4 regions of the Sodalis glossinidius str. 'morsitans' genome follow, and region 3 is predicted to be linked to each of the others. Evidence: predicted binding sites of a transcription regulator. Region 3 holds the regulator's gene; each other region holds the start of a gene.
The links. Region 3 encodes CRP, which controls carbon source genes, mostly activating them, when cyclic AMP is high. Its sites were predicted from a motif close to ATGTGANNNNNNTCACAT; they were not measured.
Positions count from the first base shown of each region.

Region 1: pth (aminoacyl-tRNA hydrolase) is a predicted target of CRP. The motif match lies at 3,988-4,005, and genes of this name have one in related genera.
Region 2: yrbN (protein YrbN) is a predicted target of CRP. The motif match lies at 3,416-3,433, and genes of this name have one in related genera.
Region 4: msrB (peptide-methionine (R)-S-oxide reductase MsrB) is a predicted target of CRP. The motif match lies at 5,117-5,134, and genes of this name have one in related genera.

Region 1 is NC_007712.1:3,213,516-3,221,565, forward strand. Features, by position in the region: gene hemA (glutamyl-tRNA reductase) at 1-573, opposite strand, end outside; gene lolB (lipoprotein insertase outer membrane protein LolB) at 797-1,417, shown strand; gene ispE (4-(cytidine 5'-diphospho)-2-C-methyl-D-erythritol kinase) at 1,417-2,274, shown strand; gene prs (ribose-phosphate diphosphokinase) at 2,394-3,341, shown strand; partial or broken gene ychH (stress-induced protein YchH) at 3,630-3,900, opposite strand; gene pth (aminoacyl-tRNA hydrolase) at 4,112-4,714, shown strand; gene ychF (redox-regulated ATPase YchF) at 4,829-5,920, shown strand; gene SGP1_RS17140 (iron-containing alcohol dehydrogenase) at 6,189-7,025, shown strand; partial or broken gene pduL (phosphate propanoyltransferase) at 7,365-7,984, shown strand; gene eutJ (ethanolamine utilization protein EutJ) at 7,977-8,050, shown strand, end outside.
Region 2 is NC_007712.1:678,417-686,466, forward strand. Features, by position in the region: gene pnp (polyribonucleotide nucleotidyltransferase) at 196-2,313, shown strand; gene nlpI (lipoprotein NlpI) at 2,446-3,333, shown strand; gene yrbN (protein YrbN) at 3,445-3,498, shown strand; gene SGP1_RS03580 (DEAD/DEAH family ATP-dependent RNA helicase) at 3,510-5,378, shown strand; partial or broken gene SGP1_RS03585 (luciferase-like monooxygenase) at 5,538-6,509, opposite strand; partial or broken gene SGP1_RS03590 (U32 family peptidase) at 6,839-7,708, opposite strand; partial or broken gene SGP1_RS03595 (peptidase U32 family protein) at 7,723-8,050, opposite strand, start outside.
Region 3 is NC_007712.1:3,949,521-3,957,570, reverse strand. Features, by position in the region: gene ppiA (peptidylprolyl isomerase A) at 1-410, shown strand, start outside; gene SGP1_RS36885 (YhfG family protein) at 770-850, shown strand; gene SGP1_RS35875 (YhfG family protein) at 822-935, shown strand; partial or broken gene SGP1_RS20985 (putative adenosine monophosphate-protein transferase Fic) at 925-1,511, shown strand; gene SGP1_RS20980 (aminodeoxychorismate synthase component II) at 1,965-2,546, shown strand; partial or broken gene argD (bifunctional acetylornithine/succinyldiaminopimelate transaminase) at 2,663-3,894, shown strand; gene SGP1_RS36880 (FUSC family protein) at 3,878-4,795, opposite strand; gene SGP1_RS36875 (FUSC family membrane protein) at 5,182-5,505, opposite strand; gene SGP1_RS36870 (FUSC family membrane protein) at 5,456-5,986, opposite strand; gene crp (cAMP-activated global transcriptional regulator CRP) at 6,038-6,670, opposite strand; gene SGP1_RS20960 (OsmC family protein) at 6,987-7,394, shown strand; gene SGP1_RS20955 (phosphoribulokinase) at 7,441-8,050, opposite strand, start outside.
Region 4 is NC_007712.1:2,236,568-2,244,617, forward strand. Features, by position in the region: gene SGP1_RS11830 (PrkA family serine protein kinase) at 1-1,095, opposite strand, end outside; partial or broken gene SGP1_RS33420 (MipA/OmpV family protein) at 1,672-2,123, shown strand; partial or broken gene SGP1_RS11840 (aldo/keto reductase) at 2,216-2,896, shown strand; gene SGP1_RS11845 (D-hexose-6-phosphate mutarotase) at 2,972-3,844, opposite strand; gene gapA (glyceraldehyde-3-phosphate dehydrogenase) at 3,913-4,911, opposite strand; gene msrB (peptide-methionine (R)-S-oxide reductase MsrB) at 5,255-5,668, shown strand; gene SGP1_RS11860 (YeaC family protein) at 5,719-5,991, shown strand; partial or broken gene SGP1_RS25640 (isochorismatase family protein) at 6,196-6,662, opposite strand; gene sppA (signal peptide peptidase SppA) at 6,865-8,050, opposite strand, start outside.

The DNA of each region.
Region 1 (8,050 bases), 740 kb from region 3:
GCCGGCGCCCACCAGCAGCACCGTCACGTCGGCCAGGGATTCAAATATCTGCCGCGCCAGCGTGCAGGCGGCGAACGCCACCGACACCGCGTGGGAGCCGATCTCGGTTTCGGTGCGGACCCGTTTGGCAACCGAAAAGGATTTCTGAAACCATCGCTCCAGGTCCACCGACAGGCCGTGCCCCCGGCGGGATTCAGCGAAGGCTTTCTTTACCTGTCCCAAAATTTGCGGCTCGCCGAGCACCAAAGAGTCCAGGCCGCTGGCAACGCGCATCAAATGGCTGACGGCTTCGTCGCCCAGATGCCAGTAAAGACTCTGGCGCACCTCGTCCGGCTCCAGCTGGTGATAATCGCACAGCCAGCGTACCAGCGCCTCTTGCAAATCAGCCTGTTGCTCAACACTCAAATACAGCTCAGTGCGGTTACAGGTAGACAGCACGACGCCGCCCTGCACCAGCGGGTGCGCAAGCAAGCTGCCCAGCGCCTGGTCGAGGGTCTCGGGTGAGAACGCCACCCTTTCGCGCAAAGCGACCGGCGCTGTTTTGTGATTGATACCGAGTGCGAGCAATGTCATGGATTAAGGTTACAGAGTAGTACAAGCGTTAATATGGTTATCGTCTGCGCGCATTCTACTTGATGCACAGGTGCAAGAAAAGCCGCACCGCACTTTCCTCCCCTTAAGGTGTACAACTTGTAAGGGTATAAAATCAAACTATTAAAGCCATTGACGCTAACGATGCCCTCCGCTAGCGTGAAAGAAAGCCAATCATCCCGCGATATTGAAGGAAGTTGAAGTCATGCATGAGCGTAATTACGCCGTTTTCCGTTTGCTGCCGCTGGCCAGTCTGCTGCTGGCAGCCTGTAGTGTCCATACGCCTTCCGGCCCGGCCAAAAGCCAGACGTCGCCGGAATGGCGCGCCCACCAGCAGTCGCTCTCCGCACTCGGCCGTTACCAGACCCGCGGCGCCTTCGCCTATCTTTCCAGCCAGCAGAAAGTTTACGCCCTCTTCAATTGGCAGCAGACCAGCGCCGATCGCTACCGGCTGATTTTGACCAACCCGCTCGGCAGCACCGAGATGGATCTGAATGTTCAGCCTGGCGTGGCCCAGCTTGTCAACAATCAGGGCAAACGCTATGTCAGCGATGATCCCGAGGTGATGATCCAGAAGCTGGCCGGCATGTCTATCCCGCTCAACGACCTGCGCCAATGGATGCTCGGCCTGCCAGGCGATGCCACCGATTTTACCCTGGATTCCCGCGGCTATCTGCATACCCTGAATTATAGCCACAACGGGCAGCTCTGGACCGTGACCTATCAAGGCTATCACGACGATACCGTCCCGGCGCTGCCGTCGAATCTGAAGTTGCGCCAGGGCGACAATCGCATCAAATTGAAAATGGATAGCTGGAGCCTGTAATGACACGCCAGTGGCCGGCCCCGGCCAAACTTAATCTGTTTTTATATATCACCGGCCGACGCGCCGATGGCTATCATTTGCTGCAAACGCTATTCCAGTTTCTGGATTATGGCGACACGCTGACCATCACGCCCACCGCCGACGGCCGCATTCGCCTGATGAACCCGATCGCGGGCGTAGCGGAACAAGACAACCTTATCGTGCGCGCCGCAAGGCTTTTGCAGCGCCACTGTTTTGCAGCGGGTGACCCCGCGGCGCCGGGAGCAGATATTCAGTTGGAGAAAGTCCTGCCGATGGGTGGGGGTCTCGGGGGAGGATCTTCCGACGCCGCCACCGTGCTGGTAGCGCTTAATGCCCAGTGGCTCTGCGGGCTGGATGTGGCCACTCTGGCGCAGTTAGGACTGTCGCTCGGCGCCGATGTACCGGTATTTGTGCGCGGCGAGGCGGCGTTTGCCGAAGGCATCGGCGAGCGCCTCACGCCGGCTGCCCCGGCGGAAAAATGGTATCTGGTCGCCGTGCCGCCGGTCAGTATTGCCACGCCACGCATTTTCGGCGATCCTGAGCTTAATAGAGACGCACCGCAGCGCTCACTAGCCCAGCTCATGACCGCGCCTTTTCATAATGATTGTGAGCCGATCGCAAGAAAACATTTTTCCGCGGTTGAACAGCATCTTTCATGGCTGTTAGAATACGCGCCGTCACGACTGACTGGCACAGGCGCTTGTGTATTTGCCGAATTCGATACCGAGGCCGCCGCCCGTCAGGTTTTATCGCAGGCCCCGGCATGGATGCGCGGTTTTGTGGCCCGAGGCGTTAACGTTTCCCCGCTGCACCGCGCGTTGTCAGGGGCGCAATGAGCCGCCTGACGGTGGCCTGATGCATTACCCGTATGGCATTGCCCCGAATGGCGCCGCCGCCTTCCCCGGCGTCAGGCTGGCGCAATACCTTCTCTGGACGCAAGCCTGAGGTTCTTCTCGTGCCCGATATGAAGCTTTTTGCTGGAAACGCTACCCCGGAACTGGCGCAACGTATTGCCAACCGTTTATATACTAGTCTCGGCAATGCCGCCGTCGGCCGTTTCAGCGACGGTGAAGTCAGTGTGCAAATCAATGAAAACGTTCGCGGTGGCGATATTTTCATCATTCAGTCCACCTGCGCGCCCACCAATGACAACCTGATGGAACTGGTGGTCATGGTTGATGCGCTGCGCCGGGCTTCCGCCGGTCGTATCACCGCCGTTATCCCATACTTTGGCTATGCGCGTCAGGATCGCCGCGTCCGTTCCGCCCGCGTTCCGATTACCGCCAAAGTCGTGGCCGATTTTCTGTCAAGCGTCGGCGTTGACCGCGTGCTGACAGTCGACCTGCATGCTGAACAGATTCAGGGCTTCTTCGACGTGCCGGTGGACAACGTGTTCGGCAGCCCGATCCTGCTGGAAGATATGCTGCAGCAGGATTTGGAAAATCCGATCGTCGTTTCCCCCGATATCGGCGGCGTCGTGCGCGCACGTGCAATAGCCAAGCTACTTAACGATACCGACATGGCGATTATCGACAAGCGCCGCCCGCGCGCCAACGTGTCTCAGGTTATGCATATTATCGGCGACGTGGCGGGTCGCGACTGCGTGCTGGTGGATGATATGATCGATACCGGCGGTACCTTGTGCAAAGCCGCCGAAGCGCTGAAGGAACGCGGCGCCAAGCGGGTATTTGCCTACGCCACGCACCCGATTTTTTCGGGCAATGCCTATGAGAACATCAAGAATTCGGTCATAGATGAAGTGATCGTCTGCGATACTATCCCGCTGGATCCGGCCATCAAGGCGCTGCCCAACGTGCGTACGCTGACGCTGTCCGGGATGCTAGCGGAGGCGATTCGCCGCATTAGCAATGAAGAATCCATCTCGGCCATGTTTGAGCACTGATCATACAGGGGCGCCCGCGCTGGTCAGACGGCGCCCGGAAATATCACCGCGGTTTGCCCAAAAAGCACAGTCTGTTTATCTCCCACCAGGGGATTCGCATAAGCTTGTAGCCACTGTGCGATTTAGTCTTAAAGCCATTGCCGGTAAGGCTAACGGTATAACCGCAGCAGCCGGGGATCCCTCCCTGCTCTAGGCACGGCGGTGCGTACGATTTTGACCATACCCTGTCCCAGCCGCACGTCTTATGTCAGCCTTGCATTGCCCGTCTGGGCGGGATCGGGCTACGCGTTAATGGTAGCGGGCATTCTGGTTTTTTCGGCAACGCGCGTCAAAACGGCGATGCCACCAGTAGCGATCCGAAATTTCCTCGTGACCGCTCATACGCGCGCCACAACAGTGCGCCGACAAAAATGCCCATAATGCCGCCGTTGGCCATCAGTGCAAGCATAGTGATCTGGGGCAACTGGTTCAGTACCGATACGGCGATACTGGCAACCATCAGTACCATGCCTGCGCCCATGAGGTCATTGCCGACCAGCATTGCTGATTTACGTCTTATGCTACACCTCCTGAATGTTCGTTCTGACGCCCTGCCCGGCGTCAATCCTTGTACTGCTTAAAGTATAGCCAGAGTAAATTTCTCACCTTGTGGTGACGATCACAGACCTTTCAATAAATCACACAAATCGACGCAAACCGCACCGACACGGCCCTGCCGTGGATTTGAATTGTTTTGCCCGGGCAGAGTAAACTAACACGCAAACCGCCCGATGAGAGTAAGACAAGACGTGAAGATCAAATTAATTGTAGGCCTGGCCAATCCCGGCGCTGAGTACGCCGCCACCCGCCACAACGCCGGCGCCTGGTATGTTGAGTTACTGGCGGAGCGCTACCGGCAGACGCTGAAAGAAGAAAGTAAATTCTACGGCTATACCGGCCGGCTGACCCTCGGCGGCCAGGATGTCCGCCTGTTGGTGCCCACGACCTTTATGAATCTTAGCGGGAAAGCGGTGGCGGCGATGGCCACGTTTTACCGCATCGCGCCGGAGGACATTCTGGTCGCACACGATGAACTGGATCTGTTGCCCGGCAGCGCCCGGCTGAAGCTGGGGGGAGGCCATGGCGGCCATAACGGTCTGAAAGACATCATCAGCCGCCTGGGCAACAATCCCCAGTTTCACCGCCTGCGTATCGGCATCAGCCATCCGGGGGACAAAAATCAAGTCGTGGGCTTCGTGCTTGGCAAACCGCCCACAGCAGAACGCCAGCTAATAGATAGCGCCATTGACGAAGCGGTACGCTGCACGGAGATCCTCGTGACCCAGGATGCCGTGAAGGCCATGAATCGCCTGCATGCCTATCGCCCCGGTTAAACACCGGGCGTCAAGTAATGGCCGGATTCTGTGTATAATGAATGTTTAGAATGATCTCATGCCGGCAATGGCAGTTAACCGGCTGATAATATAGCTATTTAAGGTGAAATTACCATGGGTTTCAAATGCGGTATCGTCGGGTTGCCCAACGTGGGCAAATCCACTTTGTTTAATGCGCTGACCAAGGCGGGCATCGAAACAGCCAACTTCCCGTTTTGTACCATTGAGCCGAATACCGGTGTGGTGCCGATGCCCGACGCGCGCATGGATCAATTGGCGGAGATCGTCAAGCCGCAACGTACCGTGCCGACGACCATGGAGTTTGTCGATATCGCCGGACTGGTGAAAGGCGCGTCTAAAGGGGAAGGTCTGGGCAACCAGTTCCTGACCAACATCCGTGAGACCGAGGCCATCGGCCATGTCGTGCGCTGCTTTGAAAACGACAATATCATTCATGTGGCGGGGAAAGTCTGTCCGGCGGAAGATATTGATGTCATCAATACCGAGCTGGCCTTGTCCGACCTGGAGGCGTGCGAGCGCGCCATCCACCGGGTGCAAAAACGGGCTAAGGGTGGCGATAAAGATGCCAAACTGGAGCTGTCGGCGCTGGAAAAATGCATGCACCACCTGAGCAATGCCGGCATGCTACGCACGCTTGACTTGTCTGTCGAAGAGAAAAGCGCCATTCGCTATCTAAGCTTCTTGACGCTGAAACCCACGATGTACATTGCCAACGTCAACGAAGACGGTTTCGAGAATAATCCTTATCTAGATGAGGTGCGCGCCATTGCTGCGGCTGAAGGGTCGGTGGTGGTCGCGGTCTGTGCCGCGGTGGAATCCGATATCGCCGAGCTCGATGAAGAAGAGCGCGAAGAATTTATGGCGGAGCTGGGGCTTGAAGAGCCGGGCCTGAATCGCGTCATTCGCGCCGGCTATGAGCTTCTCAATTTGCAGACCTATTTTACCGCCGGGGTCAAAGAAGTGCGCGCCTGGACCATCCCGGTCGGCGCCACCGCGCCGCAGGCGGCCGGGAAAATCCACACCGACTTTGAAAAAGGATTTATCCGCGCCCAGACCATTTCCTTTGCCGATTTCATTACCTATAAAGGGGAGCAAGGCGCGAAAGAGGCCGGCAAAATGCGTTCCGAAGGAAAAGAATATGTGGTGAAAGACGGCGACGTGATGAATTTCCTGTTCAACGTCTAAATCAACTTTATTGTCTCATGAAGTTGGATGCCGTCTCATGAAAACCACTGAAATCCACGCACTGGCGTGGATTTTTTTGTCCCATTTGGCTAACGCATTAGAAACACTCACTCACCTATCCATTCACTTACTTGTTCAACCCTATGCCACACGCCCCGTCATCCCCCATGGCGAACTTACCCCCATGGGCCATTTTTGGCGGTCTGCTGCTAATGCTTACCCTATACGTTGTCGGCGCAAACAAGGCGCAACAGCATAAATCAAAGGCATGGATTTTCATGCATTTGGTTGGCCCACAGCGCGTTCATTACAACGTGTCGGTTATTCGACTCACGCCCCGAAAGTTATTACCCGCCTGGTCGCCAGCGAGGCTTTTTCTGCCCTCTTTTCCCTCACCCTGTATTTTTTTGTCAGTCACCTGACACAACAACAACATAATCCTGCCTGTGCACAACCTTTCCCCGACCATACGATAGTTCTTATTGCCATCCCCACCACCAGCGGGTCCTGCTCAGAGGTCACCTCCTATGCCATTATTTCCGATCCGCAAAATGGCCGAAAATATCCCCTGATTGCCGAGGAACTGGTTCCCGATTACGCCATCCTGGATCCGCATCTGGTGTTATCGGTTCCTCTTCAGGTCGCGGTCGATACCGGTATGGATGTACTGACACATGCGATTGAAGCTTTGGTCTCCTCCGGCGCAAATGATTTTAGCGACGCACTGGCGGAAAAAGCGATTGCGCTAACCTGGCAATACTTGCACGATATTTTCCAGGATGAGAAAGACATTCAGGCCCGCGCGCATATGCACAATGCATCCTGCATGGCCGGAATGGCGTTTAACTCTGCTGGACTGGGGCTGGTGCACGGCATGGCACACGCCATCGGCGGTATGTTGTATATACCCCATGGCAAAATTAACGCCATGTTGCTGTCCCTCGTTATTGACTGGAATGCTCGCCATGCCCCGCATGCGCTACCACGTTACCTGAAATGTGCCGCCATCATGGGTATTCAGACCGGCACACAAAAACACACCCTGAATGCACTGATAAACCGTATCAGAAAGATTAATCAACGTTTTGGCATTCCCGTTACGTGAGCTGGGTAAAGATCTCTCCGATTTCGAGTCCTTGCGCCAGTCGCTAATCAGCGCCATGTTAGCCGATGGCTGCACCGCGTCAAATCCTTGTCAGCCTACCGCCGCAGATGTGGATCTGCTACTGACACAAATTGCCGGGTAGATCTGGACAGGTTTGTCCTTTGCTCACCGGGCGGTCAAAAAAGTCCTATGTGACGGCAAAAAGCCCAACGCAGGGCAATATATTCTGGATATTGCTCCCTTCATCATTTTCAGGTCGTTGACGTTATGAATTACAACCAGTAGCAAGCCGAAAGGATTACCCAACAAATTATTTAGGAACTCGCGACCCACGACAGCCTGTTTAGTCGCCCGGAACCACCGAGACCGCAGACACTGGAAATTCCCGTCGGTATTTCCAATCGCCATGTGCATTTAAGTCGGGAAGACATGGACGCCCTATTCGGCTACGGTTCCACCCTCACCCGCATGAAAGCGGTAAAGCAGCCTGGCCAGTTTCCGCCGAAGAGACCGTGACCCTGCGCAGCCCCAAAGGTGAATTAACCAAAGTGCGCGTGCTCGGCCCGCTGCGCAGCGCCACCCAAATTGAAATTTCTGTTTCCGATGGCTTTGTTCTGGGCATGAAAGCTCCTGTCAGAATGTCAGGTGATCTGCAGGACTCACCAGGCATTGACATCATCGGTCCACGAGGACGCGTCACCAAAACGGGTGGCGCAATCATAGCCTGGCGACACATCCATATATTACCCGCCGAAGCGGAACACTACGGTCTGCGCGACGGAATGGAGATCGATGTTCGTATTGATGGCCATAGTGGCGGCATTTTGAGCCATGTTGTCGTGCGCGTAAGCGCCGATGCCGTTCTGGAAATGCATATCGACGTGGAAGAGGCCAATGGTTTTAGCCTACGCAATGGCGATTGCGTTAAGCGCGTTCTGACGGAATGCCATTATGGCTGACAGCCCTGGGACCCTGCGTTTACAGGACCTGGCAGAAAAGGTCAGAAGCGGTGACTGCCGGCCCTG
Region 2 (8,050 bases), 900 kb from region 3:
TCCCGGGGCCGGTCTCGTCCGCATGGCGATGAACGCTAAGTAGATTCTTCCATTGCTGAGGTTCGCGCGGCTAATGAGAGGCTTTATCCGTTGGGATAAGGATTGTCATTAGTCGCGAGGATGCGATGAGAAGGTGTTAGTCAACGGTGGGCGGTCTGATTGAAAGCGCCGCGCACTTTGAAAAAGGAAATCATTTTGCTAAATCCGATTGTTCGCAAGTTTCAATACGGCCAGCATACCTTCACGCTGGAAACTGGTATGATGGCCCGTCAGGCGACTGCCGCAGTCATGGCAAGCATGGACGACACGGCGGTATTTGTGACCGTCGTGGGCGCCAAACAAGCAAAAACGGGACAGAGCTTCTTCCCGCTGACCGTCAACTATCAGGAGCGGACCTACGCCGCAGGCCGTTTCCCGGGCGGGTTTTTCCGCCGCGAAGGTCGTCCGAGCGAAGGCGAAACGCTGATTTCGCGCCTGATTGACCGTCCTATCCGTCCGCTGTTCCCGGAAGGTTTCCTGAACGAAGTGCATGTTATCGCCACCGTGGTCTCGGTTAACCCGCAGGTCAGCCCCGATATCGTGGCGATGATTGGCGCTTCCGCCGCGCTGAGCCTGTCCGGTATTCCGTTCAGCGGCCCTATCGGCGCCGCACGCGTTGGCTACATTAATGACCAGTATGTGCTGAACCCGACTCAGGCCGAACTGGCCACAAGCCGTCTGGATCTGGTCGTTGCCGGTACCCAGAACGCCGTGCTGATGGTGGAATCCGAAGCGCAGCTGCTGAGCGAAGATCAGATGCTGGGCGCCGTGGTCTACGGCCACGATCAGCAGCAGATCGTGATCGATAACATTAATCAGCTGGTGGCTGAAGCCGGCAAGCCGAAATGGCAGTGGCAGGCACAGGACGTTAACGCCGGCCTGCAGGCGCGGGTCGCCGAGCTGGCGGAGTCCCGTCTGGGCGACTCCTATCGCATCACCGAAAAACAAGAGCGCTATGCCGCGGTTGACGCTATCAAGGCCGATGTCGTTGAAGCCTTGACGGGGCAGGATGAGACGCTGGACGTAGGTGAGATCAAGGACATCCTGGGCGCGCTTGAGAAAAGCGTAGTGCGTAGCCGTGTGCTGCGTGGCGAACCACGTATTGATGGACGTGAAAAAGACATGATTCGCGGCCTGGACGTACGCACCGGCGTATTGCCGCGTACCCACGGGTCGGCGCTGTTCACCCGCGGTGAAACCCAGGCGCTGGTCACCGCCACTCTGGGCACCGAGCGCGACGCACAGAATATTGATGAATTGACGGGTGAACGGACAGACCGTTTCCTTCTACACTATAATTTCCCTCCGTACTGCGTAGGTGAAACCGGCATGGTGGGGTCGCCGAAGCGTCGCGAAATCGGCCACGGTCGTCTGGCGAAGCGCGGTGTTCTGGCGGTGATGCCAAACGCCAGCGAATTCCCGTATACCGTGCGCGTAGTATCAGAAATCACCGAGTCGAACGGCTCCTCTTCCATGGCTTCTGTGTGCGGCGCGTCGCTGGCGCTGATGGACGCGGGGGTGCCTATCAAGGCGGCCGTCGCCGGTATCGCCATGGGTCTGGTGAAAGAAGGCGACAACTTTGTCGTGCTATCCGATATTCTGGGTGATGAAGATCATCTGGGCGATATGGATTTCAAAGTTGCCGGCAGCCGTGAAGGCGTAACCGCGCTGCAGATGGACATCAAAATTGAAGGCATCACCCACGAAATCATGCAGGTGGCGCTGAATCAGGCCAAGGGTGCGCGTATGCATATCCTGGGCGTGATGGAGCGGGCGATCAGCTCGCCGCGCGGCAATATTTCCGAATTCGCGCCGCGTATCCATACTATTAAAATCAGTTCCGATAAGATAAAGGATGTGATTGGTAAAGGCGGCTCGGTTATCCGCGCGTTGACGGAAGAAACTGGCACGACGATCGAAATCGAAGATGACGGCACCGTCAAAGTGGCGGCCACCGACGGCGATAAAGCCCGTCACGCCATCCGTCGCATCGAAGAGATCACCGCCGAAATCGAAGTGGGCCGCATTTACAATGGTAAAGTGACCCGCATCGTGGATTTCGGCGCCTTCTTTGCCATCGGTGGTGGCAAAGAAGGGCTGGTGCATATCTCCCAGATTGCCGATAAGCGTGTAGAGAAAGTGGCTGATTATCTGGAGCTGGGCCAGGAAGTGCCGGTTAAGGTCCTGGAAGTGGACCGTCAGGGTCGCGTTCGCCTGAGTATTAAGGAAGCCAGTGCCCCCAGCCAGGACGCCGTGGTGCCTGAAGCAGAATAGCCTTAAACTGTTGGCGCATTTAACAGCTCCTTGCCCCGGTGGGGAGCTGTTCGTATCACAAGGGCGGGACGCCTTGTGTTAAGCCGATGGGAGACAGGACGTTCATCCAATGTTTTTCTTCGGGAGTGGGAAATGAGGCCTTACTTGCGCTGGTGGTTCGTTGCAATGGCGTTAATGCTGGCAGGATGCAGCAACAGTGATTGGCGGAGTAAAGATAGCGTTCTGGCCGTCCCTTTGCAGCCGACGCTACAGCAAGAAGTCATCCTGGCGCGTATGGAACAAATACTGGCGAGCCGGGCCCTTACCGATGATGAACGAGCACAGCTATTATATGAGCGCGGAGTGCTGTATGATAGCCTTGGTCTGAGAGCGCTGGCGCGCAATGATTTTTCACAGGCGCTGGCAATCCGACCTGATATGCCGAAAGTTTTCAATTATCTTGGCATATACTTAACGCAGGCGGGTAATTATGATGCCGCCTATGAAGCGTTTGATTCTGTACTAGAGCTTGATCCAACTTACAACTACGCGTATTTAAACCGTGGCATCGCCCTGTATTATGGCGGCCGCTACCGTTTAGCGCAGGATGATCTGCAGGCGTTTTATCGCGACGGCCCAAACGATCCCTTCCGCTCGCTGTGGCTTTTCCTGGTCGAGAAAAAAATCGACGACGGGAAGGCACTTAACGCGCTGCAAAGCCGTTATGTGAGGGCGAATAAAGGGCAATGGGGATGGAATATTGTCGAGTTCTACCTGGGGGACATTAGCGAATCGATGCTGATGGCGCGCCTCAAGGCGGACGCAACGGATAACACTTCGCTCGCCGAGCATCTCAGTGAAACTGACTTCTATTTAGGTAAACACTACCTGAGTCTGGGGGAGAAGAACGCCGCTTCGGCGCTGTTCAAACTGACGGTTGCTAACAACGTGCATAACTTTGTTGAGCACCGCTATGCATTGTTGGAATTGGTGCTTTTGGGCCAAGTGCAAGACGACCTATCAGAATCGGACCAGCAATAGCTGACGAACAAAACTTAAGCAGCCTGCATTCTCTTTGTTTCACCTGCGAGGGTGAGGGCTTGTTTTTTTCGTTATAAATCCAATTTGAGCCGGTTCACACTTTTGATGAAAATGAATGAAAATTTTCACGACGAGGTATGTAGACTGGCCGCCATTAAGAAATGAGGCACGTGTACATGTCTGAAGTAGAAACCTCTTTTGCCGATCTGGGGCTGAAAGCTCCTATCCTTAACGCACTGACCGATCTCGGTTATGAAAAGCCGTCGCCCATCCAGTCTGCCTGTATTCCGCACCTGCTGGCCGGCCGTGACGTATTGGGGATGGCGCAGACTGGCAGCGGTAAAACCGCGGCCTTTTCCCTGCCGCTGTTGCACAATATCAAACCTGAACTGGCCGCGCCGCAGGTGCTGGTTCTGGCACCGACCCGCGAACTGGCGGTACAGGTAGGAGAAGCCTGTGCCGATTTCGCCAAGCATATGAAAGGCGTCAACGTGGTCGCCCTGTACGGTGGTCAGCGTTATGACGTGCAATTACGCGCTCTGCGCCAGGGACCGCAGGTCGTGGTCGGCACGCCGGGCCGTCTACTGGATCATCTGAAACGCGGTACGCTGGATTTGTCCAATTTGAGCGGACTGGTGCTGGACGAAGCCGATGAAATGCTGCGCATGGGCTTTATCGAAGACGTCGAAAACATTCTGGCGCAGGTGCCGGCGGAGCATCAAACCGCGCTGTTCTCCGCCACCATGCCGGAAGCGATTCGCCGCATCACTCGCCGGTTCATGAATGAACCGCAGGAGGTGCGCATTCAGTCCAGCGTGACCACCCGTCCTGATATCAGCCAGAGCTACTGGACGGTTCAGGGTATGCGCAAGAACGAAGCGCTGGTGCGTTTCCTGGAAGCGGAAGATTTCGACGCCGCCATTATCTTTGTGCGCACCAAAAACGCGACGCTGGAAGTGGCCGAAGCGCTTGAGCTTAGCGGTTACAACAGCGCTGCCCTGAACGGCGACATGAACCAGGCGCTGCGTGAGCAGACGCTGGATCGCCTGAAGGATGGCCGTCTGGATATTCTGATTGCCACCGACGTCGCCGCCCGCGGCCTGGACGTTGATCGCATCAGCCTGGTGGTAAATTACGATATTCCGATGGATTCCGAATCCTACGTGCACCGTATCGGCCGTACCGGTCGTGCCGGCCGCGCTGGCCGGGCGCTGTTGTTCGTGGAAAACCGCGAGCGCCGTCTGCTGCGCAATATTGAGCGCATCATGAAGCTGACCATCCCGGAAGTAGACCTGCCGACCGCCGAAGTGCTGAGCACCCGTCGCCTGGCCAAGTTTGCCGCCAAGGTACAAAACCAGCTGGAAAGCAGCGATCTTGATATGTACCGCGCGCTGCTGGCGAAATTGCAGCCGGCGGAAGAGCTTGATATAGAAACGCTAGCCGCGGCACTGTTGAAAATGGCCCAGGGCGAACGTCCGCTGATCCTGTCGCCGGATTCGGTGATTGAACGCCGTCCGCGCCGCGAGTTCTGCGAGCGTGACGAGCGCCGGGAGGGTGGCGAGCGTCCGCCGCGCCGTGAACGTCGTGATGTGGGCGAAATGGATCTCTACCGTATCGAGGTGGGCCGTGATGATGGGGTGGAAGTCCGTCACATCGTCGGCGCGATCGCCAACGAAGGGGATATCAGCAGCCGCTATATCGGCAATATTAAATTATTCGCCTCGCACTCGACCATAGAACTGCCGAAAGGCATGCCGGGTGAAATGCTGTCTCACTTCACTCGTACGCGTATTCTCAACAAGCCGATGAATATGCAGTTTGTCGGTGAAGCGCAGTCGCGCGGCGGCGAACGTCGCGGCGGCCTGGGCACCGGTCGTGGCAACTACAGCGGTGAACGCCGCGATGGCGGCCGCCGCAGCTTCAGCGATCGTCGTGAGGGCGCTGGCGCCGGAGAACGCCGTTTCAGCCGTGACGGTCAGCGTGCGCCGCGCCGCGATGGCGACAGCGCCCCAGCCGGCCGCCGTCGTTTCGGTGGTGATGCATAACGCTGTGCTTTACCGGGCGGCATGTCACCTGCGTGTGCCGGATCGACGGATGCTGGCAGCGTCCCCGGTATGTGCCGAGTGCGTGGGTTCGCGGCGTCCCCGGCATTTGCCGGTTGGCGGCGTCCTCGGCATGTACCGCGCCGCCTGAGCTCGCCGGACTCAGTCTGACAGGTGCTCCCGCACCGACATGGCGATTTTAAAGGAGCGCAGGCGCGCCTGATGATCAAAAATCTGACCGTTAACCATCAGCGCTCGTCGGCGCCGGTGTCTTTCACCAATGCTTGAAGTCCGCTTTTAACCTGCTCAGCATCGCCGACGACTGATAGCCGCAGGGCCTGTTCCACGCCATAATGCTCACCCGGCGACCATAGCACCTCGATATCACTCACCGGCTGCGGCGGGCCCGGCCGGCTGCGGCGCAGGTTGATGCATTGCTGCTGCATCGAGGTGAACAAGAAACGGGCGTCGCGCTCGCTGTCGGCGGCGATCACATTGATGCATACCATGGCATAAGGCTCCGCCAGGGTGCGCGACGGTTTGAAATGCTCGCGGTACAGGCTCAGTGCCTGCCACAACATGTCCGGCGCAAAATGCGAAGCAAAGGCGAAGGGCAGGCCCATCGCCGCCGCCAATTGCTCACTGTAAAGGCTTGAGCCAAGCAGCCAAATCGGAACCTGCAGCCCCTGGCCCGGCACCGTCTGCACCGGTTGGCCCGGTTTCACATCGTCGAAGTAGCCGATTAATTCCTGTACATCATGTGGGAAATTATCCACTTCATTAGCAAGATGGCGGCGTAGCGCCAGCATGGTGCGCTGATCGGTACCCGGCGCGCGACCCAGTCTCAAATCTACCCAGCCGGGGTAGAGCGTCTCCAGGGTGCCGAATTGTTCGGCAATCACCAGCGGCGAGTGGTTGGGCAGCATGACGCCGCCGGAGCCGACGCGCAAGGTCGTGGTGCTGCCGGCAATATGCCCCAGCAATACCGAGGTGGCGGTGCTGGCGATGCCGGTCATATTGTGATGTTCCGCCATCCAATAGCGATGGTAGCCCCATTGCTCGGCGTGGCGCGCCCTGCGGTACCGGGGAAAGATCCAGCACGGAAAATAGAATGGGTGTCTGTTTGGTCAGCATGAGCATACTCATAGGTTGTCTACGCCGTAACTTTGTCAGATAATGATACCCATGAGTATTAACTAAAACATCAGGCAGCGATAACCCATTATTTATTATGGTTATTAGGTATTGCCGACCGCCATCGTCTAGGGTGCTAGGTCTGTTGCCCCCGTGATGTACGACGCCTTGCAGACAATAACACCCTGTTGCCAAGGGATGGCGTACCGTCACGGGGAGGTATAATTTCCTTACCGCAGCGTCGCCGCTACGACTGCACTTATTACCGGCGATGTTTCCATAACGGGGATTGCCCCCTCGCCGGCGTCGTGCTTACGGCATGAGCTGCGTTATTCCACCAGCGCCAGACCCGGGATGCGGCGCCAGTAACCGTTGCAGTCCTTCTGACCTATGAGCGCCGCGGATGATCCCCCTGCTGGTTGGCACGAAACGCCGCCACCAATTCTGGCGTGGACAGATCTTGCGGCGACAGGCGTACCACATCCACCAGACCCGCCATTGATACCTGTTCATTGATGAGATTGTAACAGTAGCCACTCTGGGTTTGGATGCCGTTCAGCACGAAGACCTGCTCCTACGTCATGGCGGGTCTCCCCCGGGGTAGTGAATACAGCAGGTTGCGCACTCATCCTTCGGTCGGTTTTCCGAACGGGTGGTGAAACAAAGTGCCAACCAGGCAAGCGGCAGATGGCCATAGCTGAAAACTTCCACCTCGAAACGATCGCGGATCCCCAGCTACTCGCACTGTGCCAGCGTGTTGCTCAGCCATTCGCGCGACAGTTCGACGGGCATACACCAGCGAACCATGCCCTGTTTGAGCAAAATACGCAACGTGTAGGCGTTATAACAATTCAGGGCCGGGCCGGCGACGAAGGGAAGCTGCTGTTCATACGCCAGCTGTACCGTGCCGAGATCGTGGCCTCGAGGAGAAACTCGCCGTTATCCAGATAACGCTTGAGTTCGGTCAGCTCGGAGGGCGCCTGGATAAGCGCCAGCGTGGAGATAACGATCTGCTTGCCGCTCGGCAGCAGACTTCTGGCCAGCGCCAGCCAGTCGCCGGTTTTCATTAATCGGTGCTTGCTGCAGACGGTTTCGCCAAGATAAAGGATATCGGCCTGACTTGCCGCCGCCTGCTGGTAAAAGGCTTCCAGCGTCTGTTTCGGCCAATAATACAGCACCGGTCCGAGGGAATAGCGCATGGTCGTCTCTCCTGTTACTGCCAGCGGCGGTGGTACGAGCCGAGTGTGGTCTGGACGCCTTTCGACATGGCCGCCAGACGCGAGTGACCTAGCTGACATAGGCGGGACGGGACTGCGCTGGCGGCCTTCAATTTTCACCGAGGCGATGTTGGCTGCCAACAACGCCGGCAGCCGCCGCCAACGTATTCAGACTGGTAGGCTCTTCCAGGGCGTGATAGCGCTGACCTTCCACCAAATAGCGGCCCTTGCACAAGGTCGGATAACCGGCGTTTTCATCCGGCTTGTAGCGGTCAATCAACACATTGTTCAGCCGAGCCTCCATTATTCCGGCGGCGGTTTGCT
Region 3 (8,050 bases):
ACTTTGTGCAATACGTGAACAGCGGGTTTTATAACAACACCATTTTCCACCGCGTGATCCCCGGTTTTATGATCCAGGGTGGCGGTTTCAACCAGGACATGTCGCAAAAGCCCACCCAGGCGCCAATCAAAAATGAAGCCGACAATGGCCTGCGCAACACCCGCGGCACCATCGCCATGGCGCGAACCGCCGATAAAGATAGCGCGACCAGCCAATTCTTTATCAACGTGGCGGACAATGCTTTCCTCGATCACGGCCAGCGCGATTTCGGCTATGCCGTGTTCGGCAAGGTGGTGAAAGGGATCGAGGTGGCGGATAAAATTGCCCAGGTGCCCACCAAGAATGAGGGGCCATACCAGAACGTGCCGGTTGAGCCGATTGTCATTCTCTCTGCCAAAGTGCTGCCCTAGAGCTGAACCTAAAGTAAAGGTATCGACGCATAGCGGCCGGGCTTGCAGCAGGTCCCGCCGTGATGCTGCCTGGCGCGAGCTGACGTCCTACACCCCGCGGCGCAGGTTTTCTGGCGCGGATCTTTCCTACCCGTTGAGGCCGTCCCCTCTCTCTGCGTATCCGTGTCGGCGGGAGCGGCGCTTTTGCCTGACGTGCATCCCCGCCGCAGATTTTCAATCGTTCGTGGCCGTATCTACCCTGATCTCTTTCTCCCTGTTATGCCATGATGTCGGCTCGCTCAGTCTGTCCCAATGAAGCCGCTAATGCGGTTTATACTTACTCTTTCCAGGAACCCGGCAGTCTCTGACAGGAGCGACTGATGAAAAAAATGACCAAGAAACAAAAAGCGCGGCTATTCGCACAGCGCCGGAATGAAAATTTTTGCGCCAGTACCCCTTGAAGGTTATGACATCGTGCCAGTCACGCTGGAAGGCGAAGCACTCTCTGCCCGTCTGGACGCGCTGAGGAGGCACTATGAACGATAAAATCGGCGACGATCGCGATCCTTATCTTTATCCGGGCCTGAAGGTGCTGCGTAATCGCCTGAATATTCATGAAGCCGCAGGACTGCAAGAGGCGGAACTGGCGCTGAGAGCGCCGCGCGCCGCCTCGCTGGAGCTCGGACCGGCCACGATGGGGGTTGCCCTGGTTGTGCGCTATTTATACACCAGCTTTTCCAGGATATTTGTCCCTGGGCGGGCCAGTTGCGCAGCGTGGATATCTATCAAAACGATACCCGCTTTTGCCACTTCGCCTATTTGGAAACGGAAGGTAATGAGGTTATGCAGCGTTTGGAAGAAGAAGATTATCTGCGTGACCTGGCGTTTGAGCCGTTCTGTGACAAAGTGGCGACCTATTACGCTGATATCAATATGTTGCACCCTTTTCGGGAGGGGAATGGGCGTGCGTAGCTGATTATCCATGCCGGCTATGATATTCACTGGCATCCCATCAACTGGCAGGACTGGCTGAATGCCAACGAGGCCGGGGCGTTTGGCGATCCGGCGCTGCTGGCTGCATTATTCCGGCTGGCGGTGAGCGAGCCGGAGGAGCATCGTTAACCCCCTCCGCGTGGCGACCTGCTCTTTCGCGATATCGGCGCTCGCAGGGTAGCCGCACCTCAATGTGACACCTTGACCGCCTGGCGACAGGCCTGCCTAAGGCCTCCCCATCCGCGCGGCGTTAACGCCCCCTGTTGGCGCGGTATCCCACCGCTAACCCCTGAACCCGTATTGCCCGCTGTTGATCGGCGTCCGATACCGGGTTGCACCTCAGCCTGTGCCAGCGAATATCGCCTGCGGCTAACAGGAAAGCGCGGCTGTTTAACCGCCGAATCCCGGTTCTCCCCGTGTGTGATACCCCGGCCAAACATCTTTTCATACTGGACTTTTGCGGCAGTGTCCGTAGTCATGTCGCCGCCGTTGTCATACACTCGTTGCTAATCGGGATTCGGCGTCGAGCGGTGCGCGAAGGTGTGGCGGCAGAGGCGCATGAGCTATAGTTTAAGGAGAGTTATGAACGGATTGCTGATAATCGATAATTACGACTCATTCACCTGGAATCTTTATCAGTATTTCTGTGAACTGGGGGCGCAGGTGATGGTGCGCCGTCATGACAGTCTGGATCTCGCGGATATTGAGCGGCTGGCGCCGGCGCGTCTGGTCATCTCCCCCGGTCCGGGCAACCCGGACGAGGCGGGGATCTCCCTTACCGCTATTCGCCATTTTGCTGGCAGACTGCCGATCCTGGGGATCTGTCTGGGGCATCAGGCTATCGGGCAGGCGTTTGGCGCGCGTATCGTTCGTGCACGTCGGGTTATGCACGGTAAAACCTCCGTTATCCGGCACGATGGCCAAGGGGTGTTTGCCGGCCTGGCGCAGCCGCTGACGGTAACACGCTACCACTCGCTTATCATCGACGCCGCCAGTGTGCCGTCCTGTCTGGCGGTGACCGCCTGGAGCCAGCGTGAAGGGGAGCTGGATGAAATTATGGCCATCCGCCATCGTTCCTTGCCGCTGGAAGGTGTACAGTTTCATCCTGAAAGCATTATGAGTGAACAAGGTCATTATTTGCTGGCGAATTTCCTCAACCGTTGACATGGGTGTATTTTATTCTTTGACGGCAATGGCTCTTGACTTGAGTGTGACTTTTTATTCATATTATATGATTATATTTTCATTTCTTATCACGCCTTAGACAGAGTAAATACCTTATGAAAACAGACGATTCGGCAGTCACTCGGGAAACGTTCGATCAGGTTATTTTGCCGTTTTATGCACCCGCGCAGTTCATTCCGGTAAAAGGAGCCGGCAGCCGGGTTTGGGATCAGCAGGGCAAAGAATACGTCGATTTCTCCGGCGGTATCGCGGTTACCGCGCTGGGGCACTGTCATCCGGCGCTGGTGGCGGCGTTGAAAACGCAGGGGGAAACGTTGTGGCATACCAGCAACGTTTTTACTAACGAACCGGCGCTGCGCCTGGCGCGTAAGCTTATTTATGCAACCTTTGCCGATCGCTTATTCTTCGCCAATTCCGGCGGCGAGGCGAACGAGGCGGCGTTTAAACTGGCGCGCCATTACGCCATTACGCCATTACCCGCCACAGTCCGTACAAGACCAAAATCATTGCGTTTCATAATGCCTTCCATGGCCGCACGCTGTTTACCGTGTCGGTGGGAGGACAGCCCAAGTATTCGGACGGGTTTGGGCCGAAACCGGCGGATATCGTCCATGTGCCGTTCAACGATCTCGACGCGGTGAAAGCCGTCATTGATGATCACACCTGCTCTATCGTCCTTGAGCCGATACAGGGGGAAGGGGGCATTACCCCGGCGACGCCGGCGTTTTTACAAGGCGTGCGTGAATTATGCGATAAGCATCAGGCGCTGCTGGTGATGGATGAAGTGCAATGCGGCATGGGCCGCAGTGGCAAATTGTTCACCTATATGCATTACGGCGTGCAGCCGGATATCCTTACCGCCGCCAAAGCACTGGGCGGCGGTTTCCCCATTAGCGCGATGTTGACCACCGAAGACATTGCTTCTGTCATGGCGGTCGGCACCCACGGCACGACTTACGGCGGCAACCCGCTGGCCTGTGCGGTGGCGGAAGCCGCGCTGGACGTCATTAACTTGCCTGAGGTGCTGGCCGGTATCAATGAGCGTCATGAGCGTTTCATTCAGGCTTTGCATGACATTAACGCAAAGCATCATGTTTTCACCCAGGTGCGCGGCATGGGGCTGCTGTTGGGCGCGGAGTTGGCGCCGGGCTTTCAGGGACGGGCACGGGATTTCCTGCATGCCGCCGCGCTGGAAGGGGTCATGATCCTCAACGCCGGCCCCGATGTGATTCGCTTCGCTCCCTCGCTGGTGGTGGCGTTTGACGATATCGCCGAGGGGCTGGCGCGTTTTGAGAAAGCCGTGGCGCACGTCACCCGCTCGGCTTGACTGCCGTCGAAGGTTCCCCGCCTGCGGCGTATCGCGCAAGCCAAAACCCGTGCTGGGGCCGCTGCGGCCAGGCTACCGACGAAATGGTGTGCATCACGCCCAGATGGAACAAAATGCGCCGTAAATGGCGCTCCATCAGCGTTACCGCCTGATCCTGTGGTCCGTCGGTATTAAAATTTCCCGGGTTCTCGGTGCTCGGGCCGTCATATTCCAGCCGCTGCTGACAGCTTTGCAGCGCCACCTCGCAGGAGGCCAGATAATCGGCCGCAAGCGTAGCGGTCAGCATATAGTGATCGCGCGCCAGCGTGGTCATGGCGTTGATATATTCCACAATAAACTGACTGTGGGTGACCCACAGGCGCATATCGCTCAGGTACCGGGAGTTAAACCCTAGCTCCTGCATAGCCTGGCTTAGGGAAGTGAACAGGGCATTATGCGCCTGATTGACCCGCATGCGGGCATAGGCCAACGCCGGCGCGGTGGGGTCAGGTTGCAGCAGCAACCGTAGCGCTTCCTGATCGCGCTCCAGCGCCTGGTGGGCGTTTTTGCGCAGCAGACCGCTCTGCCATTGCGGCCACAGCCATAGCGTGCCGCCAAACGCCAGCATACAGCCAATCAAGGTATCGACCAGCCGCGGCAGCAGGAAATGCGCGCCGTTTAACGACAGCAGTTGCAGGGTATACACGGTCACTAGCGTCATGCCGGTCATCGCCAGACCGTAATTTTTACGCAGCACCAAATAGCCGGCAAGCGTCACCAGCAGCATGCCGGTCAGGATAACGCCATCGCCCATCTGCAACTGGAGCGTCCCCGTGGCGATGACCAAGCACGCCAGGGTGCCCAGCGCCCGATGCTGAATGCGCACCCGGGTAGCGTTATAGCCATTCTGGCTGACAAACATGATAGTCATCAAGATCCAATAGGGTTTCGGTAGGTTGAACACCAGGCCCAGACTACTGCCGACAGCCAGCATAAGGCCTAGGCGGGCGGCATTACGCAGCGCCATGGATTTAAGGGAACAATAAATTTTCAGCGCCGGCCAGAACGGCAAACGCTGCTGGTTATCCGCCATCACATCACGACGATAAAGAGGACGTTGGGAGCGCAACAGGCGGTAGATGCGGCTGAAATGGAAATAGCAGAACTGGCCTACCGGATTATCCGGATTGGTGGCGGGCGATCTTTTCCAGCGCCGACAGGCCGGCATCGGCAGAAAAACGGTCAGGCGGGCGATGATAAAGAATATCGTCCGCCAAGACGCGCAGCCGGGCGGCGGCGACACGCGCGTTATAGCGCAATACCCGCCTCGGCGTGGCTTTGCTGCACCAGCTTTTGCACTTCGTCCGGCTGGTGCAGGTTCACCGCGATATGCTCTTGTAAATCCAGCGCAACCTGGAAGGCGCGTAGCAGTTTCTTGTACTGGGTGAGATGGTTAGCGGAGAGCATATGCAACTGCTGATACACTTGCGATATCTGGTCGATAACTTTCTGCTGGCGGGCAAACAGCGGCGGCAGCGCGCTGTCGGGATCGGTATGCTGAGTCAGCAGGCTGTATTTTGCTTCAATATAATCCGCTAGCTCTCGGTACAGCAAACTGAGCGCTTCGCGCATCGGCTGCTCTTGCCACAGCCGGAACCACAGCGCGTTGAACAGCCCATACCAGGCGGGGTCCCCGCACATAGAGCAGCGGTGGCAGCCAGAGCGGCACATTGCCGGTCAGTCCCAGGGTAAATACCGCAGCGATAAGCGATGCCGGCAGCAGGAGGCCATGCAGCGGACTGATTTCGCCGCTGACGCCGAACAGGAGCGCCAGGCCCAACATGACAAACGGCAGCGGGGCGCCGTGCGCCAACAGCAACTGGATAAATATACTGCTCAGGGCAAACAGCGAGCCGCCGACGGCCAGCCGTTTAAAGAAACGCTTATGGAGCTGATCCAGGCCGGCGATGTTACAGCAGGCGGGCACCAGAGAGAACAGCAGCCCCTGTTGCAGACTGTTGAACATTAGGCCGATAGCGACCGGCAGGCACAGGACTATCGTTTGCCTCAGGGCATAATTTACTTCGGGGTGATAAATGAGTCTGCGCCACATAAGTCAACTAAAGGGGCGTGGCCGTCCTGACCATGCCCGTGGTGAGAGAGATTAGCGGGTACCGTAAACGACAATGGTTTTTCCGTGGGCGGAGATGAGATTCTGATCCTCAAGCATTTTCAAAATACGGCCGACCGTTTCCCGTGAACAGCCGACAATCTGGCCGATTTCCTGCCGGGTAATTTTGATTTGCATACCGTCCGGATGGGTCATGGCGTCCGGCTGCTTGGCCAGGTTCAGCAATGTTTGCGCGATTCGCCCGGTCACATCCAGGAAGGCCAGGTTGCCGACTTTCTCTGAGGTTACCTGAAGGCGGCTGGCCATTTGTGAAGACAGACGCATCAAGATGTCGGGATTCACCTGGATCAACTGGCGAAATTTCTTATAGGAGATTTCCGCCACTTCACAGGCCGTTTTCGCCCGCACCCAGGCGCTGCGCTCCTGCCCTTCTTCAAACAACCCCAGCTCGCCGATAAAATCGCCCTGATTAAGATAGGAAAGGATCATCTCCTTACCCTCTTCATCCTTGATAAGCACCGCGACGGAGCCTTTGACGATGTAGTAGAGCGTTTCAGCCTTTTCACCCTGGTGAATCAACGTACTCTTCGATGGATACTTATGAATATGGCAATGAGACAGGAACCATTCGAGAGTCGGGTCTGTTTGCGGTTTGCCAAGAACCATTCGCTGTTATCCTCTTTTGTCATCGCTGTCCTGTGTCAGGAGCAACGTATTCCCTGTAATGTAAGGTGTTATTATGATGTCATTCCGTTCATAAACGGAACCTATAAAGGGAACTTATCAGGTCCAATGTTGGTGACGTTTCGATCGCTCTCTTGCTCTTTCACTGTCAGTGAGTTCGATCCTGCCTTGTTTTTAGCATAGCTTTGAGAGGCTGTCTTGTATTGTCTCGCTTCAGCATGATGCATCTGCGGTTACATTGCCAGTTTGCCGGCAAAAAGGTAGTCTTTCATAAAGAATTTTATCAGGAGTTAACGCTATGCAAGCGCGAGTGAAGTGGGTGGAAGGGCTGTCATTTATCGGCGAATCCGCCTCGGGCCATCAGATTATCATGGATGGCAACAGCGGCGAAAAGGCCCCCAGCCCGATGGAAATGCTGCTGATGTCCGCCGGCGGCTGTAGCGCTATTGACGTGGTATCGATTCTGCAAAAGGGCCGCGCCGACGTGCGCGACTGCGAGGTCAAACTGACGTCGACCCGCCGCGAAGAAGCGCCGCGCCTGTTTACCCATATTAATCTGCATTTCGTTGTCACCGGCCGCGACCTGACGGACAAGATCGTGGAGCGGGCGGTCGCGCTTTCGGCGGAAAAGTACTGTTCGGTATCGCTGATGTTGGGCAAAGCCGCCACTATTACGCACAGCTTCGAGGTGCGTAATCTCGACTGAGAACAGGGATTGGCGTCGCCTGCAACGGGGACGCCATCGTTGCCCTTTAGCGAATTCGTTTTCCTTCCAGCAATTGTTTGACCAGCGGCGCCATAATCAATTCCATTGCCAGACCCATTTTGCCACCCGGCACCACCAGCGTGTTGATGTTGGAAATAAACCATCCCTGCAGCATGGCCAATAAATAGGGAAAGTCGATGTCGTCCAGGTCGCGGAAGTGAATGACGACAAAACTTTCGTACAATGACGGAATCGCTTTAGCTGCAAAGGGATTGGATGTGTCCACCGTCGGCACCCGCTGAAAGTTGATATGGGTACGGGAAAATTGCGGCGTGATAAAATTGATGTAATCTTCCATGGAGCGCACCACGGAATCCATAACGGCTTCGTGTGAATGACCACGTTCATTAGTATCGCGCACCAATTTTTGGATCCACTCCAGGTTGACTATCGGCACCACGCCCACCAGCAAATCCACATGGCGCGCAACATCATTTTGTTCGGTCACGACGCCGCCGTGCAGCCCTTCGTAAAAGAGAACATCGGTCGGCTCCGGCAGTGGCTGCCAGGGGGTAAAGGTACCAAGTACCTGATTATAGGGAACCGCTTCGCCATAGGTATGCAAGTATTTACGCGCTTGTCCGCGCCCGCTTTCC
Region 4 (8,050 bases), 1.7 Mb from region 3:
CGCCAGCGTTTCCAAAGTGCCCGGCGCGCAGGGCGATTCCGACAATTCACTGTGGCTGAGCAGCTTGCTGTAGATCTTCATTTCCTGCGAAACCCGCAGGCAATAAGGGACCTTGACGATATACACGCGGTCAAGGAATGCCTCATTATTTTTATTGTTACGGAACTGCACCCACTCCGATTCGTTGGAGTGCGCCAGGATAATGCCGTTGAACGGCAGGGCTGAGATGCCTTCGGTACCGTTATAATTGCCCTCCTGCGTGGCGGTCAGCAGCGGGTGCAATACCTTGATTGGCGCCTTGAACATCTCGACAAATTCCATTACCCCCTGGTTGGCGCGGCACAGCGCGCCGGAGTAGCCGTAGGCGTCGGGGTCGTTCTGTGCGTGGTCTTCCAATTTACGGATGTCCACTTTGCCGACCAGTGCGGAAATGTCCTGATTATTTTCATCGCCGGGCTCGGTTTTGGCGATAGCGATCTGCTCCAGAATCGACGGCCAGACCTTGACGACTTTAAAGCGGGTAATATCGCCGCCGAACTCATGCAGCCGCTTGGCGGCCCAGGGCGACATGATGGTGCCGAGATAGCGCCGGGGAATACCGTATTCTTTTTCAAGAATATGCGCATCCTCCTGCGGGTTGAACAAGCATAACGGATGGTCGTTGACCGGGCTGCGCTCACCGTTGGCGCTGAGTACATAGATGGGCACCCGCTGCATGAGCGATTTCAGGCGTTCAGCCAGCGACGACTTCCCACCGCCCACCGGACCGAGCAGGTAAAGGATTTGCTTCTTCTCTTCCAATCCCTGAGCCGCATGTTTCAGATAAGAAACGATTTGTTCGATGGCCTCTTCCATACCGTAGAATTCCTCAAAGGCCGGATAGCGGGCAATCACACGGTTGGAAAACAGGCGGGAGAGCGGAGGTTCCTGAGCAGTGTCGATCATCACAGGATCTCCGATGGCCATCAGCAGCCGTTCAGCGGCGTTGGCAAACGCGCTGCGGTCCTGGTGACATATCGTGAGGAATTCCTGCAGAGTGAACTCTTCGTCCTTTGCAGCTTCGTAGCGCTGACGGTAATAGTCAAATATATTCATAGCGATGCCCGTCCTTACGTTTAGCACAGGTTAAAAGGGAGCTAAGAGATAATACTAGAACCGCTCCCGAAAAAAAGATGCTCACTGAGTACAGCAACCACTATGCCAACTTGTTCGCACTTTAATGCTACTGAACTCAGATTAATCCTTCTCTACAAGAAAGTTTAGTTGGCATCCGTCAAATGTCATGGTAGCCAACCCTTTTTTTGAAGAGATTTCAATGACTCAGTTTACGTTTCATCGGGTACACCCCGTCTCACGCGGTCTGCTGCGCATTGCGCAAGATATGTAAAGGACATATATAGATTTAATATTTTGTTATTATATATTTCTGTAAATGAACCAATGTAGGTTACGCGCGCGACCATTTATCTTATATCTACAGTATGCGCATATTTTTACTTAACGGGAAACATACATTCGTGAAAACGCATTCTCTTAAACCGCTTAACCTCGTTTTAGCCGCAGGGTTGTTGTCGCCGGTTGCCGCCGTGGCCGACGACTTAGAACCAGTTATCGGTGACGGCAGTCTATGCGCTCTGGCATTTCCGACCCAGTAAAAATGATTATGACGATATGAAAGCACTGGACAAACGCCGCTCCACGGTCATGGCCGGTCTGCGCTATAACCATACCGCGGATTGGGGGGTAGTGAGCGCGGAATATTTGGGCGATGTGCTGGATAATAGCGATGGCTTCACCGCCGATTTATCCTATCTGTACCCTATCCAGCAGGGCTGGTTTACCCTGTTGCCGGGCGTGGCGCCATGTGGGCGAGCAAAGACCAGAACAACTGTTATTATGGCGTGAACCGCAACGAATCGCGCCGCAGTGGTCTTCGTGAGTATCATGCCGACGATGGCTGGTCACCCTATGTGGAGCTGATCGTGAATTACGCCATTACCCAGAGTTGGCACACTTACGTGATGGCGCGATATTTGCTTCTGAGCGATGAAGCGAAAGATAGCCCGATGACCGATAGACAATCCATCGGTCTTATCGGGGTGGATACCACCTACAGCTTTTGATGGTGCATGATATACACTAAAATGGGGCGCATGCTACCCGTTTGCACATAGGCTGTGCAAACGGTTAATGCTATTTTCTTGAGGAGGGGACTTTGAGCGCCAGCGACATTCGATTTCCCGATGAGCACAGCGTGCCCGCCATCGGTCAGGGAACATGTTATATGGGCGAGCGAAACAGCGATATTGCACAGGAGGTGCGCGCGCTGCGCTGCGGCCTGGATGAAGGTTTAACGCTTATCGATACCGCCGAAATGTATGGCGACGGCGGCTCGGAGCGGGTAGTAGGGTAGGCAATCGCCGGTCGTCGCGACGAGGTGTTTTTGGTGTCGAAGGTGTATCCGCAAAATGCCGGCGGGCAAAAAGCCGTCACCGCCTGTGAAAACAGTCTTCGCCGGCTGCAAACCGATCATCTGGATTTGTATCTACTCCATTGGCGCGGCGGGATCCCACTGGCGCAGACCGTTGAAGCGATGGCTCGATTGCAGCAAGACGGGAAAATCCTGCGCTGGGGCGTCTCCAATCTCGATGTCGCCGGTCTGGAAGAGCTTGAGGCGGTGCCGGGCGGTGAAGCGTGCACGACCGACCAGGTGCTGTATCATCTTGCCTCGTGGGGGATTGAATATGATCTGCTGCCCTGGTGCCGCCAGCGCCAACTGCCGGTGGTAGCCTATTGCCCGCTGGTGCAGGCCGGCAAATTACGCAAGGGGCTGTTGCACCACGATGCCGTGCAGAGCATTGCCGCGGAATTAGGCGCGACCGCGGCGCCGCGTTAGCGGTTAAGCTTCCTGCCAGCGTTGCAAGGCGTGGGCGCCGCGCTCCCGTTGTTGCGGGTTACCGCTTGCGCCGGCTCAGGACTTACGCAGACGCAGCGTTTGCCTTAAGCGCGCCGGCGTGGCGGAGGTGCTGATAAGCGGTGCATTGACCCGCGCCGTCTCCACACACACATAGCTCAGGTAACTGTCATCAGCCAAATCGCCGATCGATTGCGACAGCGATTGCCCACAGTTCCAGGACACGACGTCGCTATGATGCTGATGGTGGACTTCAATCACCCGCCCCAGCACCGGATCATGAATCAGGCTGGTTTCCGCCGGCGCGGTGTAAACGCGGTCCACTTCGCCGGAAAAGGTCAAATCTCCCTGTTGCTGGGCAGGCAAGGCGCCGTTGACCTTATCGATAAAGTTGGCGCCGAGGCCGCTGACGTGGATATCGCCGATGGCTCCCACGGTGAAATAGCTGTGCAGCGCGGCCGTTGCCTGATACTCACCCTCGGCCACCAGTTCGATACTGCAGGTCTGCCCGAGCGTAAAATGGGCTTTAAGCGTGAACGGGTGGGGGAAAAAGGGTTCGGTCAGGGTGCTATCGCGCAGGGTAAAGGTCAGTTGTACCTGTTGGCCGTCCTCGCTGTGATCGCTCAGTTCCCACGGTAGAATACGGGCGAAGCCATGATTCGGGGTAGCGATCTTGCCAAACCAGGGCCAGCAAATGGGCACGCCACCGCGTATAGCCAGGCCTTCCTGAAAAGCGCTTTTCTCGCTTAACCATAGCACCGGTTGCTCGCCGGTGGGCTGCCAGGCGATAAGATGCGCCCCCTGCAACGTGATCGCCGCCCGCACCTGCGGATGGTCCACCGCCACCAGCAGCAACTGATCCTGCTGGCGCAGTGTTAACGACGGCGACAGCGTTTGCTTGACGGGCAAGGCAAGAAGAGAGTCGGACATGATATACCTCCTGAGTAAAAGAAAAAGGGCGACATCGCTGCCGCCCTTTCGTCATCTGGTCACCACGCTTATTTGTTGGCGATATGGGAGATCAGATCCAACACTTTATTGGAATAGCCCGTTTCGTTATCGTACCAGGCTACCAGTTTGACAAATTTGTCGTTCAGCGCGATACCTGCTTTGGCATCGAATACGGAGGTCAGCTTTTCACCGTTGAAATCGGTGGACACCACGTCTTCATCGGTGTAGCCCATCACGCCTTTCAGCTCGCCTTCGGCGGCTTTTTTGATGGCGGCGCAGATGTCTTCATAGGAAGCCTGTTTTTCCAGACGCGCGGTCAGGTCGACCACTGAAACGTTCGGCGTCGGTACGCGGAAGGACATACCGGTCAGTTTACCGTTCAGCTCGGGAATCACTTTACCCACGGCTTTAGCCGCGCCGGTAGAGGAGGGGATGATGTTCTGGGATGCGCCGCGGCCGCCGCGCCAGTCCTTGTGGGACGGGCCGTCAACGGTTTTCTGAGTAGCTGTGGTGGCGTGAACGGTGGTCATCAGGGCTTCAACGATACCGAAGTTGTCATTGATGACTTTGGCCAGCGGCGCCAGGCAGTTGGTGGTACAGGAGGCGTTGGAAATGATATCCTGGCCATCATAGGCTTTGTGGTTAACGCCCATGACAAACATCGGCGTGTTATCTTTTGACGGGCCGGTCAGTACCACTTTCTTGGCGCTGGCGGTGATGTGCTTACGCGCCGTTTCGTCGGTCAGGAAGATGCCGGTGGCTTCAGCGACAACGTCTACGCCGACGTCACCCCATTTCAGGTTAGCCGGATCCTTCTCAGCGGTACAACGGATGGTTTTACCGTTGACCACCAGATGACCGTTCTCTACGGCGACGGTACCGTTGAAGCGACCGTGGGTCGAGTCGTACTTCAGCATGTAGGCCATATAATCAGCATCCAGCAGGTCGTTGATGGCAACGATTTCGATGTCGTTACGTTCCTGCGCAGCACGGAAAACAATACGGCCGATACGGCCAAAACCGTTGATACCTACTTTGATAGTCATATATTCCACCAGCTATTTAATAATGAATAAAAGGTTACTTGTAAATTTACAAAAACCTCGCGCAGCGTCAAGCAGAATCGTGTCAATAGTTGCGGCAAATCAATCCGGACCCCGCTCAGCGCACGATATGTACGCAACTGACTCAACACAGTTATCTTCTATATGGGGATGGCAGGGTCCAATATAAACGGCGACAGGTTGCAATATGTGATTGATATCACACTTCTGCGGCGACAATGTGTCTTTGTAGAGTTTACGCCAAAATTGCCTGCCGCGTTGTTAATTATTTGTTATAATAGTAGTACTAAAAAGCATACCTACCCATCGCCCGAGAAGCGTAACAATGGCCAATAATACTCCCCCCAGATTACCCGATGAAGCAATGACCGAGATGCAGCGTTATGTCACTCAACAACGGGGCACCGAGCCGCCCTACAGCGGTAATCTGTTGGAAAATAAGCGAACTGGGCAGTACCATTGCCTGGTATGTCATGCGCCGCTATTCTATTCCGAAACGAAATATGATTCCGGCTGCGGCTGGCCGAGTTTTTATGAGCCGGTGAGCGACGAGTCGATCCGCTACCTCGATGATGATAGCCACGGCATGCAGCGGGTGGAAATCTGCTGCGGCAACTGTGATGCCCACCTGGGACATGTATTTCCCGACGGGCCGCAGCCGACAGGGGCGCGCTTTTGCGTCAACAGTGCCTCACTGCGTTTTCGGGACGGGGAAAACGGTGAAGAAATCGCCGGCTGAAACTTAAGATTTATCGATTCAGCTAATTATTCCACAGTAAGGGTGCGGTAATGGATGTTGAAGCGCTACTGGCGACAATGACGCCGGAAATTTATCAGCGGTTGATGACCGCCGTGGAATTGGGCAAATGGCCCGATGGGATGGCGTTGACGCCGGAACAGAAAGCCAACTGTTTGCAGATGGTAATGCTGTGGCAATCGCGCCATAACAGCCACCCTGAACACATGAGTATTGGTACCGACGGCCAGATTACCATGAAGAGCAAGCGCGCCCTGCTGGAAGAATTGAAGAGCGCCACCGTCGAGGTGCTTAAACCCCGGTGACGTTTCCCCGAGCAGGAGGCTCAGCCACCGTCTAAGCCTTGCCAAGCTAACCGGTAGGTGTAACGCGCCGCAGTCGGCCAGAGGCGGCTCAGCGGGGATCAACGCTGCCGGCGGCGTCTAGGATTACTTGCGCGGCTTGCTATCTTGAACGCGCATGAAGCGCGGAACAAACGAGGCGTACGGCCCACGGGTTAGGCATATAGCTCATCGGTGAGACGCGCCGTAAAGGCATCCAGCGTCAGTAATTCGGCGCCGCGGCGCGTCATCTCCCGCATCCTGCGGTTGCAGGTTGACCCCCCGGCAGCCATCGGTAAGCACTTCGGTGCCATAGCCTAAGTGCAGCGCATCCAGTACGCTGTATTTAACACAATAATCCGTGGCCAGTCCCATCACGGTCAGCCGGTCAATCTGCCGCGCCCGCGGTATTCTGCACGCAGTGAACCGGCCACCAGATTTGCGCCAGATCGTCCAGTGTGCCAAGGGTATTGATCTGTTGTCCGGCGTTAACGGCAAAGCTGCCATGATCCTGCGGGTGCCAGTCCTGGCTGGCAACGACGGGTATCCCGCACCGGACGCACAGCGCCAGCGACGCATTGGCCACGGCGATCACCATCTCCCCCCCCGGTGCAGGAATCCTGTTGTAAATCAACTAAAAATAATGCTCTGGCCATGGCCTTCTCCAGATTCATCGAAGTGACTTAATTCACCGCGCAGATCTTGTTACATAAGACGGCGAATAGCCAGATCCGACAACGCCTGGCTAAGTAAAAAATGTAGCTTGGTCAGGGCAGCCTCGACAGTCATATCGCCTCGGCGGGGCGTTGTTTCAGGTGGCCCGGCGTCCGGGGCACCAGGACGGTCGCAGGTAACGCCCTAGCGCAAGATTTGCTCGCAGGAAAGGCAAAAGGCGTAACGATTTTGCGGATCGTTCCAGTTAAAGCCCAGGCCGGCATCCATCTTCAACCTGTCCACCACTTGGGTGACCGGCGCCGGCAGCCAGGACTGGATAAGCTGCGGCAGTAAGGCATACACCGAGGCGCTGGTCTGCGTGAACAGTAAATTCCACAGGCCCGGATCATCCAGATACCAGTTCAATTGGTATTGCTTCAACTGCGCTAGTTCAGCGGCTTTACTGACGGCATCGTCGAAATCACCCACTCGATCGACCAGCCCGTTTTGAACCGCATCGCTGCCAATCCAGACATGGCCCTGGCCGATTTTGTCTATCTCCTCTGGGGTTTTGTGGCGGGATTGCGCGACCAGAGTGATAAAGTTGCGATAACCGTTTTCTACGCTAAGTTGCATCATCTGCGAGAATTCCGCCGGCAGCGTTTTGGTCAGCGACACATCCGCCAGCGGCGAAGTGGCAACTCCATCGGTGTGCACGCCGATGCTGTCGAGGGAGTTCTCAACGGTATTAACCACCCCGAAGATGCCGATCGACCCGGTCAAGGTGCTGGCGCTGGCGATGATGTAATTGGCGGGAGTGGACACCCAATAACCGCCTGACGCCGCTATACCGCCCATAGAAATCACCACCGGTTTACCTGCGGCGCGCGCGGCGGCCAGCTCGGAACGAATGACCTCGGAGGCAGTAACGCTGCCGCCTGGGCTGTTGACCCGGAAGACAATGGCCTTGATGTCGGGATCCATGCGCGCATCGCGGATTTGGTCGGCGGTAGTGTCGCCCCCGACCGATCCTGGCGTTTCCGGACCATCGATGATGGCGCCATTGGCGAAAATAACGGCGATCTGACCGCCCTGTTGCGTCGACGTCACCGGCTGATAATCATAAATACTGATGCCATTAAACGCCTTGTCGCGCTTGTTCCAGCCAAACGCCTTGGTCAGGGCCGCGTCAATCGCCGAGCGGGACGCTACTTCATCCACCCATTTGTTATTGAGCGCGAATTGTGCAGTATTGCCCTCGACCGCGCGCAGATCATCCAACATTGCCTGGGCGCCCGGGAACAATTGCGCCGGCGTGGTTTGCCGATTGGTCGCCACCGTCGTCAAATAGTGCTGCCACAGTTGACCCACCCACCGGCTATCGGCTTCG